Regions from separate parts of the Enterobacter cloacae complex sp. HYC074_NIDB genome, predicted to be linked through region 2. Evidence: predicted binding sites of a transcription regulator. Region 2 holds the regulator's gene; each other region holds the start of a gene.

Region 1 (4,334 bases), 510 kb from region 2:
CCACGTCGTCGCCCCGCTCGCGCAGCGGCGGCACCGTGAGCGGGAACACGCTCAGACGGTGGAACAGATCGGCGCGGAAATTCCCCGCCAGCACCTCTTCGCGCAGATCGCGGTTCGTCGCCGCCAGCACGCGCACATCCACGCGTAAGCTGCGATCGTCTCCCACGCGTTGAATATCGCCATACTGCAACACCCGCAGCAGTTTGGCCTGGAGCGAAAGGGAGAGTTCGCCAATTTCATCGAGGAACAGCGTGCCGTTATCGGCCATTTCGAACTTGCCGCTGCGGTTGCTGATCGCCCCGGTAAAGGCCCCTTTGACGTGTCCGAACAGCTCACTTTCCGCCACGCTTTCCGGCAGCGCCGCGCAGTTGAGATAGACCAGCGGATTCACCGCACGGGGCGAGGCTTCGTGGATCGCTTTCGCCACCAGCTCTTTACCGGTGCCGGTCTCCCCGAAGATCAGCACGTTCAAATCAGACGCGGCGACAATCTCAATCTCTTTTTTGAGCTGCGCCATGCCTGGCGAAAGGCCGATCATTTCGGTGTGCGCCACCTGCTCAAACGCCGTCGGGCTACCCGGAAGAATATTCTGGCTCTCCAGCTGTTCTATCAGCAGGGCGTTGTTCAGCGCCCCGGCCGCCAGCGCAGCAATCAGCCGTAGCTCTTCGTCGCTGAAGGTATCGAACTGATCCGGCGACATACCGTCGAGGGTTAACGCACCAATCAGGTTCTGCCCGGCAAACAGCGGCAGGCCGATACAGGCGTGCACCTTCAGGCTCTCCTGCCCGGGGATCAGGCCGTCGTAAGGGTCGGGCAGATCGCTGTCCGCCGGGAAACGCACCACGTCACCCGCACGGGCGATGGTTTCCAGACGCGGGTGGCCCTCCAGGGTAAAGCGCCGCCCGAGTACGTCCTTCGCCAGACCGTCGATAGCCAGCGGAATAAACTGCCGCCCTTCGTAACGCAGCAGCGCCGAGGCATCGCAATCCAGCACGTGACGCAACGTGGAGATCAGCCGCTGAAAGCGGTCCTGATGACCAATACCGGTTTGCAGTTCTATGGCGATCTTCGCCAGCACATCTACGGAAAAGCTCATCTCTGCCTCACTGTCATTTTGACAATACATAGTGTCATATTGACAATTTTTAAGATAGTCAAAATGACTACCTATTTGGGAGCATCAAAATATAAATCCATTATTTTCAATAATTTAAAAAGTTGGCACGCAACTTGATATATGACAGTCATCTTATTTGAAAACGCCGTATTAAGTTGAGGTTGCTATGTCTATTCTGGTTAAAAATAACATTCATTGGGTGGGTCAACGTGACTGGGAAGTACGTGATTTTCACGGGACGGAATACAAAACGCTGCGCGGCAGCAGCTACAACAGCTATCTCATTCGTGAAGGTAAAAACGTCCTGATCGATACCGTCGATCACAAATTCAGCCGCGAGTTCGTGCAGAACCTGCGCAGCGAAATCGATCTGAATGAGATCGACTACATTATCATCAACCACGCGGAAGAGGATCATGCCGGGGCGCTGACCGAGCTGATGTCCCACATTCCGGATACCCCGATCTACTGCACCACTAACGCCATTGACTCCATCAACGGCCACCACCACCATCCGGAGTGGAACTTCCACACTGTGAAAACCGGCGACACGCTGGATATCGGCAACGGCAAACAGCTGATCTTCGTGGAAACCCCAATGCTACACTGGCCGGACAGCATGATGACCTACATGACCGGTGACGCGGTGCTGTTTAGTAACGACGCCTTCGGCCAGCACTACTGCGACGAACGTCTGTTCAACGACGAAGTGGATCAGACCGAGCTGTTCGAACAGTGCCAACGCTACTACGCCAACATCCTGACCCCGTTCAGCCGTCTGGTCACGCCAAAAATCACCGAGATCCTCGGCTTCAACCTGCCGGTGGATATGATTGCCACCTCCCACGGCGTGGTATGGCGTGAAAATCCAACCCAGATTGTCGAACTGTACCTGAAGTGGGCGGCGGACTATCAGGAAGACCGCATTACGATCTTCTACGACACCATGTCCAACAACACCCGCATGATGGCGGACGCCATTGCCCAGGGCATCAACGAAGTTGACCCGAACGTGGCGGTGAAAATCTTCAACGTGGCGCGCAGCGATAAGAATGAGGTATTGACCAACGTCTTCCGCTCCAAAGGCGTGCTGGTGGGTACCTCCACCATGAATAACGTGATGATGCCGAAAATTGCCGGACTGGTGGAAGAGATGACCGGCCTGCGCTTCCGTAACAAACGCGCCAGCGCCTTTGGTTCACACGGCTGGAGCGGCGGCGCGGTAGACCGTCTCTCCACCCGTTTACAGGATGCCGGTTTTGAGATGTCCCTGAGCCTGAAGGCGAAATGGCGTCCGGATCTCGACGCGCTGGAAATCTGTCGCCAGCACGGTCGCGACATTGCCCGCCAGTGGGCGCTTGCGCCACTGCCGGAAACCGCACCCGCCGCGGCTGTTGCGCCGGAAGCCGTAGCAGAAGCCGCTCCTGCCGCTGCCGACCTCGGCCCTTGCATGCAGTGCAGCGTCTGCCAGTGGATTTACGATCCTGAGCTGGGCGAGCCGTTGCAGGATGTCGCGCCGGGTACGCCATGGAGCGAGGTGCCGGACAACTTCCTCTGCCCGGAATGTTCCCTCGGGAAAGACGTCTTTGATGAACTGGCAACGGAGGCAAAATGAGCCACGGCATCGTCATTATCGGCTCGGGCTTTGCCGCCCGCCAGCTGGTGAAAAATATCCGCAAACAGGATGCTAACGTGCCGTTGACGGTAATCGCCGCCGACAGCATGGATGAGTACAACAAGCCTGATTTAAGCCACGTCATTAGCCAGAATCAGCGCGCCGACGATCTCACCCGCCAGACGGCGGGGGAGTTTGCAGAACAGTTTAACCTGCGTCTGTTTCCGTACACCTGGGTGACCGATATCGACGCCGACGCCCACGTGGTGAACGCGAAAGATAAAACCTGGCACTACGACAAGCTGGTGCTGGCGACGGGGGCATCGGCGTTTGTGCCGCCGGTTGAGGGCCGCGAACTAATGGTCACGCTCAACAGCCAGCAGGAGTATCAGGCCAGCGAGCCCCTGTTACGCGACGCCACGCGGGTGATGATTGTCGGCGGCGGGCTGATTGGCACCGAGCTGGCGATGGACTTCTGCCGGGCGGGAAAATCCGTCACCCTGGTTGACCACGCGGCCAGCATTCTGTCAGCGCTGATGCCAGCAGAAGTAAGCAGTCGCTTACAGCATCGTCTGACCGACATGGGCGTGCATCTGCTGCTGAAATCGCAGTTGCAGAGCCTGAGCAAAACCGAAACCGGCATTTGTGCGACGCTCGACTGCAACCGCAGCGTGGAAGTGGATGTGGTAATTGCGGCGACGGGGTTGCGCCCGGAAACCGCGCTGGCGCACCGCGCGGGCGCAGAGATCAATCGCGGCGTGAAGGTGGACAGCTACCTGCAAACCACCCAGCCGGATATTTATGCCCTGGGCGACTGCGCGGAAATTAACGGCCAGGTGCTGCCGTTCCTGCAACCGATTCAGTTAAGCGCCATGTTCCTGGCGAAAAACCTGCTCGGCGGCAACGCCCCGGTGAAATTACCCGCCATGCTGGTGAAGGTAAAAACGCCGGAACTACCGCTGCATCTCGCAGGTGAAACGCAGCGTCAGGATCTGGACTGGCAGATTGCCCTTTCGCCTCAGGGCATGGTGGCGCGCGGCACCGATACTGCCGGTCAGATGCGCGCCTTTGTGGTCAGCGAAGACAGAATGAAGGAGGCCTTCGCGCTGCTGAAATCGTTACCTGCTTAACCCTCGTCATGCCGGGCGGCGCTCCGCTTACCCGGCCTACAGTACTGCCACGCTTACTTAACCTTTGGATTTTATTGTCCACCGCCCCGATGTCCCGGGGCTTTTTTTATGGCTACCCTTTCAGCGTCAGGAGCGCACCACCAGCGCGTCATAACCGCGCCAGCGGTAGTTCGCCATCGAGATCAGCCAGCAGGCGACAAACAGCCCGACCACCACAAATCCGGCATCGCCCAGGTTATCGTTCACCGCGCCAATTAGATCCCACACGTCGCCGCTGAGGGAGAACTTGTCCATCAGCAGACCCAGCGCTTCCAGGCCGCCGATAAACAGCGCCACTACCACCGAAGTGCCGGTGATGGTCATGTTGTAGTACAGCTTGCGCTGCGGCTTGTTAAACGCCCAGCCGTAGGCACCCACCATCAGCAGGTTATCGAGCGTATCCACCAGCGCCATGCCGCTGGCGAAGAGCGCC
Region 2 (4,334 bases):
GGCTTGGCGTACTGATCACGGACCACAACGTTCGTGAAACGCTGGCGGTGTGTGAGCGCGCCTACATAGTGAGCCAGGGCCATCTGATTGCCCACGGTACGCCGCAGCAAATCCTCGAAGATGAGCATGTTAAGCGCGTGTACCTTGGGGAAGACTTCAGACTCTGATAGGGTAGAGGTTAAGTCACGCCGAACCGGAGAAAAACGCTCTGAACATGAAGCAAGGTTTGCAATTACGGCTCAGCCAGCAACTGGCCATGACGCCGCAGCTCCAGCAGGCAATCCGTCTGTTGCAGCTGTCCACGTTAGAACTCCAGCAGGAGCTCCAGCAGGCGCTGGACAGCAATCCGCTGCTGGAGCAGACCGATCTTCATGACGAGGTAGACGCCCAGCAGACGCAGGACACAGAAACGCTCGACTCCGTAGATGCACTCGAACAGAAAGAGATGCCGGACGAACTGCCGCTGGATGCCAGCTGGGATGAAATCTACACCGCGGGTACCCCTTCCGGGACGCGTGCAGACTACCAGGACGATGAACTCCCGGTCTACCAGGGCGAAACTACCCAATCGCTTCAGGACTACCTGATGTGGCAGGTGGAGCTGACGCCTTTCTCCGATACCGATCGCGCCATTGCCACCTCGATTGTCGATGCCGTTGACGACACGGGCTATTTGACCGTGACGCTGGACGAGATTCTTGAAAGCATCGGCGATGACGAGATTGAACTGGAAGAGATCGAAGCCGTCCTGAAACGCGTTCAGCGTTTCGACCCGATTGGCGTCGCCGCGAAAGATCTGCGTGACTGCCTTCTGATCCAGCTTTCGCAGTTTGCTAAAGAGACACCGTGGATTGACGAAGCCCGGCTCATCATCAGCGATCATCTGGATCTGCTGGCGAACCACGACTTCCGCACCCTGATGCGCGTCACGCGCCTGAAAGAAGAGGTGCTGAAGGAAGCGGTGAATCTGATCCAGTCGCTCGATCCGCGTCCGGGGCAGTCGATTCAGACCAGCGAACCGGAATATGTCATTCCCGATGTGCTGGTGAGAAAACACAATGGCCGCTGGGTCGTTGAACTGAACGCCGACAGCATTCCTCGCCTGCAAATCAACCAGCAATACGCCTCCATGTGCACCAGCGCCCGTAACGACGCTGATAATCAATACATTCGCAGCAACCTTCAGGAAGCACGCTGGTTGATTAAGAGTCTGGAGAGCCGTAATGACACGCTGCTGCGCGTCAGCCGCTGTATTGTCGAACAGCAGCAGGCATTCTTTGAGCAGGGCGAAGAGTTTATGAAACCGATGGTGCTGGCGGACATAGCCCAGGCCGTCGAGATGCATGAATCAACCATTTCCCGCGTGACCACGCAGAAGTATCTGCACAGCCCACGCGGTATTTTTGAGCTTAAGTATTTCTTCTCCAGCCACGTGAACACCGAAGGCGGCGGCGAAGCCTCGTCGACGGCCATTCGCGCACTGGTGAAGAAGTTGATCGCCGCGGAGAACCCCGCGAAGCCACTCAGTGACAGTAAGTTAACCACCATGCTGTCCGATCAGGGTATTATGGTGGCACGTCGTACTGTCGCGAAGTATCGAGAGTCTTTATCCATTCCGCCGTCTAACCAGCGTAAACAACTGGTTTGACACAACCGATAAGGAAGACACTATGCAGCTCAATATCACCGGACATAACGTCGAGATTACTGAGGCTTTACGCGATTTTGTAAACACTAAGTTTGCGAAACTCGAGCAGTATTTCGAGAGGATCAACCAGGTCTATGTTGTGTTGAAAGTGGAGAAAGTGACGCATATCTCGGATGCGACCCTGCACGTCAACGGAGGGGAACTCCATGCCAGTGCGGAAGGGCAAGACATGTACGCGGCTATCGACGGCTTGATTGATAAGCTTGCGAGACAGCTCAATAAACATAAAGATAAACTGAAACAACACTAATTGTCCGGGCAGTTAACGGGTGCAGGACGGCCTGTTGTGAAACACAACAGGCCATTTGTACAGTTAGCGCTTAGGTGAAATTATGATAAACAACGATTCCGCTCTTCAACTGAGCAATGTCCTTAACCAGGATTGTACCCGCAGTGGCGTTCACTGCCAGAGCAAAAAACGTGCGCTGGAAATCATCAGTGAGCTGGCCGCAAAACAGCTGGGTCTGCCGCCGCAGATCGTGTTTGAAGCCATTCTGACTCGTGAAAAAATGGGCAGTACCGGCATCGGCAATGGCATTGCGATCCCGCATGGCAAGCTGGAAGAAGATACGCTGCGTGCCGTGGGGGTGTTTGTGCAACTGGAAACGCCTATCGCTTTTGACGCCATTGATAACCAGCCTGTGGATCTGCTCTTCGCGCTGCTGGTTCCTGCCGATCAGACCAAGACCCACCTGCACACGCTGTCGCTGGTTGCCAAACGTCTGGCGGATAAAACCATTTGTCGTCGACTGCGCTCAGCCCAAAGTGATGAAGAGCTTTATCAAATTATCACTGAAGCAGAAGGCAATCAGGATGAGGCATAATCGGGAAAGGGCCTTCAGAACGGCTGCCCTGAGGAGAAACGGAACATGGTGCTGATGATCGTCAGCGGTCGTTCGGGGTCCGGGAAGTCCGTGGCCCTGCGCGCGCTGGAAGACATGGGATTTTACTGTGTAGATAACCTGCCGGTAGTGTTGTTACCCGATCTGGCGCGGACGCTGGCGGACAGGCAAATCTCTGCCGCCGTCAGTATTGACGTGCGTAACATGCCGGAATCGCCGGAAATCTTCGAGCAGGCAATGAACAGCCTGCCGGAATGCTTCTCGCCTCAGCTCTTGTTCCTGGACGCTGACCGCAACACGCTGATCCGCCGTTACAGCGATACACGTCGTTTGCATCCGCTCTCCAGTAAAAATCTTTCGCTGGAAAGCGCCATCGATAAAGAGAGCGATCTGCTTGAGCCGCTGCGTTCGCGGGCCGACCTGATTGTCGACACCTCTGAAATGTCCGTCCACGAGCTGGCGGAAATGCTGCGTACGCGCTTACTCGGCAAGCGCGAGCGTGAACTGACGATGGTGTTTGAATCCTTCGGCTTTAAGCACGGCATACCTATCGATGCGGATTACGTTTTTGATGTGCGTTTCCTGCCGAACCCGCACTGGGATCCGAAACTGCGTCCGATGACCGGTCTGGATAAGCCGGTGGCGGCGTTCCTTGACCGACACACAGAAGTACACAATTTTATCTACCAGACGCGAAGCTACCTTGAGCTATGGTTACCTATGCTGGAAACAAACAATCGCAGCTACCTGACGGTGGCGATTGGCTGTACCGGCGGTAAACATCGTTCGGTCTATATTGCCGAACAGCTGGCCGATTACTTCCGCTCACGCGGAAAGAACGTTCAGTCCCGTCATCGCACGCTGGAAAAACGCAAAACATGACCGTAAAACAGACCGTCGAAATCACCAATAAGCTGGGCATGCATGCGCGCCCGGCGATGAAGCTGTTTGAGCTGATGCAGGGTTTTGATGCTGAGGTGCTGCTGCGCAACGACGAGGGAACCGAGGCAGAAGCCAATAGCGTGATCGCCCTGCTGATGCTGGATTCTGCCAAAGGCCGCCAGATTGAAGTTGAAGCCACCGGCCCGCAGGAAGAAGAAGCGCTGGCGGCAGTGATTGCCCTGTTTAACGCCGGGTTTGACGAAGACTAACGTTCGCCATGTCGGCGGGTAGCGCTGCGCTTACCCGCCTTACATAAGATTATTTCGCTCCATAAACCCTTCCCCACCCAACTGACGCATCTGGCGCATAATCCACGCCTGGCGGCTTCGCACGTAGCCTGACGGGGTGCTGGCCTTAAAACGCAGCGGGTTCGGCAGCACGGCGGCAAGGAGTGCCGCTTCGGACATAGTCAACCTGCTGGCGGGCTTGCCAAAATAGCGCTGCGATGCCGCTTCGACGCCAAACACGCCGTCACCAAACTCCGCGATATTCAGGTAGACGGTCAAAATGCGTTTTTTGCTCCACACCGTCTCGACTCCCAGCGTCAGCCCGGCCTCCAGCCCTTTTCTTACCCAGCTGCGACCGTCCCATAAGAACAGATTTTTTACCGTCTGCTGAGAAAGCGTCGACGCGCCGCGGACGCGGTTTTCATGACGTTCATTATGATCCAGCGCCTTCTCAATAGCCGCCACGTCAAAACCCCAGTGCTCCGGGAATTTCTGATCTTCTGCCGCAATGACCGCCAGCCCCATCCACGGGGAGATTTCATCCATGCCGACCCAGTCTGAGTGGGCAACATAGCCAAAATCACCCGAGAGCCAGGCGCTAATCTGCCGCTCTGC
Region 3 (4,334 bases), 2.0 Mb from region 2:
CGGAATTGTGGATGCGCGTCTCAATCAGCAGAACCGCTATGACACGTACAACACGATCATTACGCTCGGTAAGGACAGCGAATACAGCTATACCTCCACCAATCGTTACAACAAAAACCACCTTGTACCGTTTGGCGAATTTGTTCCGCTGGAGTCTATTCTGCGCCCACTGGCACCGTTCTTTGATTTGCCGATGTCCTCATTCAGCCGGGGCCCTTACGTTCAGCCGCAGCTGCATGCGCACGGTTTTGCCCTGACGGCCGCCATTTGCTACGAGATTATCCTCGGCGAGCAGGTGCGCGATAATTTCCGCCCGGACACCGACTATCTGCTGACCATCTCAAACGATGCGTGGTTCGGTAAATCGATTGGCCCGTGGCAGCACTTCCAGATGGCGAGAATGCGTTCTCTGGAGCTGGCGCGTCCGTTGCTGCGCAGCACCAATAACGGCATTACTGCCGTGATTGGTCCGCAGGGTGAAATCCAGGCCATGATCCCGCAATTTACCCGTGAGGTGCTGACTACTAACGTCACGCCAACTACCGGGCTCACCCCTTACGCGCGCACCGGGAACTGGCCGCTGTGGATTTTGACCGTGCTGTTCGGCTTTGGCGCAGTGCTGATGAGCCTGCGTCAGCGTCGTAAATAACCTTACCTTCTGTTGCCGGGTGGCGGCTACGCCTTACCCGGCCTGCTCTCCGGCGCCGCCGCCACCCGACAATTTCCTCCCAAACTTCAATTCTGGCACGCCTGTTGCTTTGTTTAATTACATCAACGCTGTCTGGCTTAACGTGCAACCTTGTCGCACCAGCGTAGATCATCGGTAGCACCGAAACGGTGCAACGAGGGATTATTGCCTCTGAATGGTGCGGCGCGCTTCGCAAAAATAAACAATAACGCAGCAAAATCTTTACATTAAGCCAGACTAAATGTTAACAAGCTTGCATAACACTGCACTCGCATTGCGCGAGATATAACAACATCACAATGGGTATCTATGCGTCACTGGCGCTGATAAGAAAGGAGTTGGGTATGCAATTACGTAAACTGGCCACAGCAATGCTGGTTATGGGAATGTCTGCGGGGGTTGTCCACGCTGAAGACGCTCCGGCAGCAGGAAGCACTCTCGACAAGATTGCCAAAAACGGCGTGATCGTGGTCGGCCACCGTGAATCTTCTGTCCCGTTCTCTTACTACGACAACACGCAAAAAGTCGTGGGCTATTCACAGGATTACTCCAACGCCATCGTTGAAGCCGTGAAGAAAAAGCTGAACAAACCTGACCTGCAAGTGAAGCTGATCCCCATCACTTCACAGAACCGTATTCCTCTGCTGCAAAACGGCACATTTGATTTTGAATGTGGCTCAACCACCAACAACCTTGAGCGTCAGAAACAGGCCGCTTTCTCGGACACCATCTTCGTTGTGGGCACCCGCCTGCTGACGAAGAAAGGCGGCGACATCAAAGATTTTGCTGACCTGAAAGGCAAAGCGGTTGTTGTGACCTCCGGTACCACGTCCGAAGTGCTGCTGCACAAGCTGAACGACGAAAAGAAAATGGACATGCGCATCATCAGCGCGAAAGACCATGGCGACTCCTTCCGTACCCTGGAAAGCGGCCGTGCCGTCGCGTTTATGATGGATGACGCTCTGCTGGCAGGCGAGCGCGCCAAGGCGAAGAAACCAGACAACTGGGAAATCGTCGGTACCGCCCAGTCGAAAGAAGCCTACGGCTGTATGCTGCGTAAAGGTGACGAGGACTTCAAGAAACTGATCGATGACACCATCGCTCAGGCGCAAACCTCCGGCGAAGCGGCAAAATGGTTCGACAAATGGTTCAAGAACCCAATTCCACCAAAAAACCTGAACATGAACTTTGAACTGTCTGACGACATGAAAGCGCTGTTCAAATCACCAAACGACAAAGCTCTTAACTAATTAGAACGACAGGGGCGGGATCTCCTGCCCTCTCGATTGTCGGGAAGCATGGACAGACTATACGTTGAGTGGTCGTTCCCCACTCAGCGCAAAAATTGAGCTTCTCACCAATCTTCGAGGGTAGCGCTGCTACCCTTTTTTTTCTGGAGTTTACTATGTCAATTGACTGGAACTGGGGCATCTTTCTGCAACAAGCCCCGTTCGGCAACACCACCTATCTCGGCTGGCTGTGGAGCGGCTTTCAGGTTACCGTTGCATTATCGATAACGGCGTGGATTATCGCGTTTCTTGTCGGTTCGCTGTTCGGTATTCTGCGTACCGTCCCTAACCGTTTTCTCTCTTCGATTGGCACGCTCTATGTGGAACTGTTCCGTAACGTTCCGCTGATCGTGCAGTTCTTTACCTGGTATCTGGTGATCCCGGAACTGCTGCCGGAAGATCTCGGCATGTGGTTTAAGGCCGAGCTGGATCCTAACGTACAATTTTTTGTCTCCTCTATGCTGTGTCTGGGGCTGTTCACCGCTGCGCGCGTCTGCGAGCAGGTACGTGCCGCCATACAGTCACTGCCGCGCGGGCAAAAGAATGCGGCACTGGCGATGGGCCTGACTCTGCCTCAGGCCTACCGTTACGTACTGCTGCCGAACGCTTACCGCGTCATCGTTCCGCCGATGACGTCCGAGATGATGAACCTGGTAAAAAACTCGGCTATCGCCTCAACCATTGGTCTGGTAGATATGGCGGCGCAGGCGGGCAAACTGCTGGATTATTCCGCTCACGCATGGGAATCCTTCACGGCGATCACGCTCGCCTATGTTCTGATTAACGCATTCATCATGCTGGTGATGAACCTGGTTGAACGCAAAGTACGCCTGCCGGGCAATCTGGGGGGCAAATAAATGTACGATTTTGACTGGAGTTCCATTGTTCCCTCCATGCCCTATCTGCTGGATGGACTGGCAATCACCTTAAAGATCACCGTTATCGCCATTATCGTCGGTATTGTCTGGGGCACCCTGCTGGCAGTGATGCGCCTGTCGAGCTTTAAGCCGCTCGCCTGGTTTGCCACGGCTTACGTTAACGTGTTCCGCTCCATTCCACTGGTCATGGTGCTGCTGTGGTTTTATCTGATTGTTCCCGGCTTTTTACAGAACGTACTGGGACTGTCGCCAAAGACCGATATCCGCCTGATCTCTGCCATGGTGGCGTTTTCCATGTTTGAAGCCGCCTACTACTCAGAGATCATCCGCGCCGGTATTCAGAGTATCTCGCGCGGGCAGTCCAGCGCTGCGCTGGCGCTCGGTATGACGCACTGGCAGTCTATGAAGCTCATTATTCTGCCGCAGGCGTTTCGCGCCATGGTTCCGCTGCTGCTGACGCAGGGCATCGTCCTGTTCCAGGATACCTCCCTGGTCTACGTGCTGAGTCTGGCAGACTTCTTCCGTACCGCCTCCACCATTGGCGAACGTGACGGAACGCAGGTTGAGATGATCCTCTTCGCGGGCGGGGTCTATTTTGTGATTAGTTTAAGCGCATCGCTGTTGGTCAGCTGGCTGAAGAAAAGGACGGTATAATGATTTCCCTGAAAAATGTTTCTAAATGGTATGGGCACTTTCAGGTGCTGACCGACTGCTCAACAGAAGTGAAAAAAGGCGATGTGGTGGTGGTATGCGGTCCGTCCGGTTCCGGTAAGTCCACGCTTATCAAAACCGTTAATGGGCTGGAACCTGTCCAGCAGGGCGAGATTGTCGTTAACGGCACCAAAGTGAATGACCGCAAAACCAACCTTGCCCAGCTTCGCTCCCACGTAGGGATGGTGTTCCAGCATTTTGAGCTGTTCCCTCACCTCTCCATCATTGAGAACCTGACGCTGGCGCAGGTGAAAGTGCTGAAGCGCGACAAAAAAGCGGCGCGCGAAAAGGGGCTGAAGTTGCTGGAACGCGTCGGGCTGTCTGCACATGCGGATAAGTTCCCGGCGCAGCTTTCGGGCGGCCAACAGCAGCGTGTGGCAATCGCGCGTGCGCTGTGCATGGATCCGGTGGCTATGCTGTTTGATGAGCCGACGTCCGCGCTCGATCCTGAGATGATCAACGAAGTGCTGGACGTCATGGTGGAGCTGGCGCACGAAGGGATGACCATGATGGTGGTGACGCACGAAATGGGCTTCGCCCGTAAAGTGGCCAACCGCGTGATCTTCATGGACGAAGGGAAAATTGTTGAAGACTCACCAAAAGAAGAGTTCTTCGCAAATCCTAAATCTGAACGTGCAAAAGACTTCCTCGCCAAAATCCTGCATTAATCTTTTTAGTGCGCAATCTGCGGATTGCGCACTGCTTCACGATTTAGATCTCTTTTTCTATTCGGCTTCACATCACAGCGTTAACCTTGTCACAAATAAT

Evidence for each region. Region 2 encodes sigma-54, which starts transcription at its own class of promoters, with help from an activator protein. Its sites were predicted from a motif close to GTTGGCACANNTTTCGCTNT; they were not measured.
Region 1: the regulator sigma-54 is predicted to act here: its motif matches at 1,218-1,237, upstream of norV (anaerobic nitric oxide reductase flavorubredoxin).
Region 3: the regulator sigma-54 is predicted to act here: its motif matches at 741-760, upstream of O1724_RS06850 (amino acid ABC transporter substrate-binding protein).

What each region holds. Positions count from the first base shown of each region.
Region 1 is NZ_CP114214.1:3,706,525-3,710,858, forward strand. It holds gene norR (nitric oxide reductase transcriptional regulator NorR) at 1-1,096, opposite strand, end outside; gene norV (anaerobic nitric oxide reductase flavorubredoxin) at 1,284-2,732, shown strand; gene norW (NADH:flavorubredoxin reductase NorW) at 2,729-3,862, shown strand; gene O1724_RS18075 (HoxN/HupN/NixA family nickel/cobalt transporter) at 3,989-4,334, opposite strand, start outside.
Region 2 is NZ_CP114214.1:4,218,765-4,223,098, forward strand. It holds gene lptB (LPS export ABC transporter ATP-binding protein) at 1-167, shown strand, start outside; gene rpoN (RNA polymerase factor sigma-54) at 215-1,648, shown strand; gene hpf (ribosome hibernation promoting factor) at 1,671-1,958, shown strand; gene ptsN (PTS IIA-like nitrogen regulatory protein PtsN) at 2,041-2,532, shown strand; gene rapZ (RNase adapter RapZ) at 2,578-3,432, shown strand; gene npr (PTS phosphocarrier protein NPr) at 3,429-3,701, shown strand; gene mtgA (monofunctional biosynthetic peptidoglycan transglycosylase) at 3,741-4,334, opposite strand, start outside.
Region 3 is NZ_CP114214.1:1,390,257-1,394,590, reverse strand. It holds gene lnt (apolipoprotein N-acyltransferase) at 1-649, shown strand, start outside; gene O1724_RS06850 (amino acid ABC transporter substrate-binding protein) at 1,033-1,938, shown strand; gene gltJ (glutamate/aspartate ABC transporter permease GltJ) at 2,094-2,834, shown strand; gene gltK (glutamate/aspartate ABC transporter permease GltK) at 2,835-3,509, shown strand; gene O1724_RS06835 (amino acid ABC transporter ATP-binding protein) at 3,509-4,234, shown strand.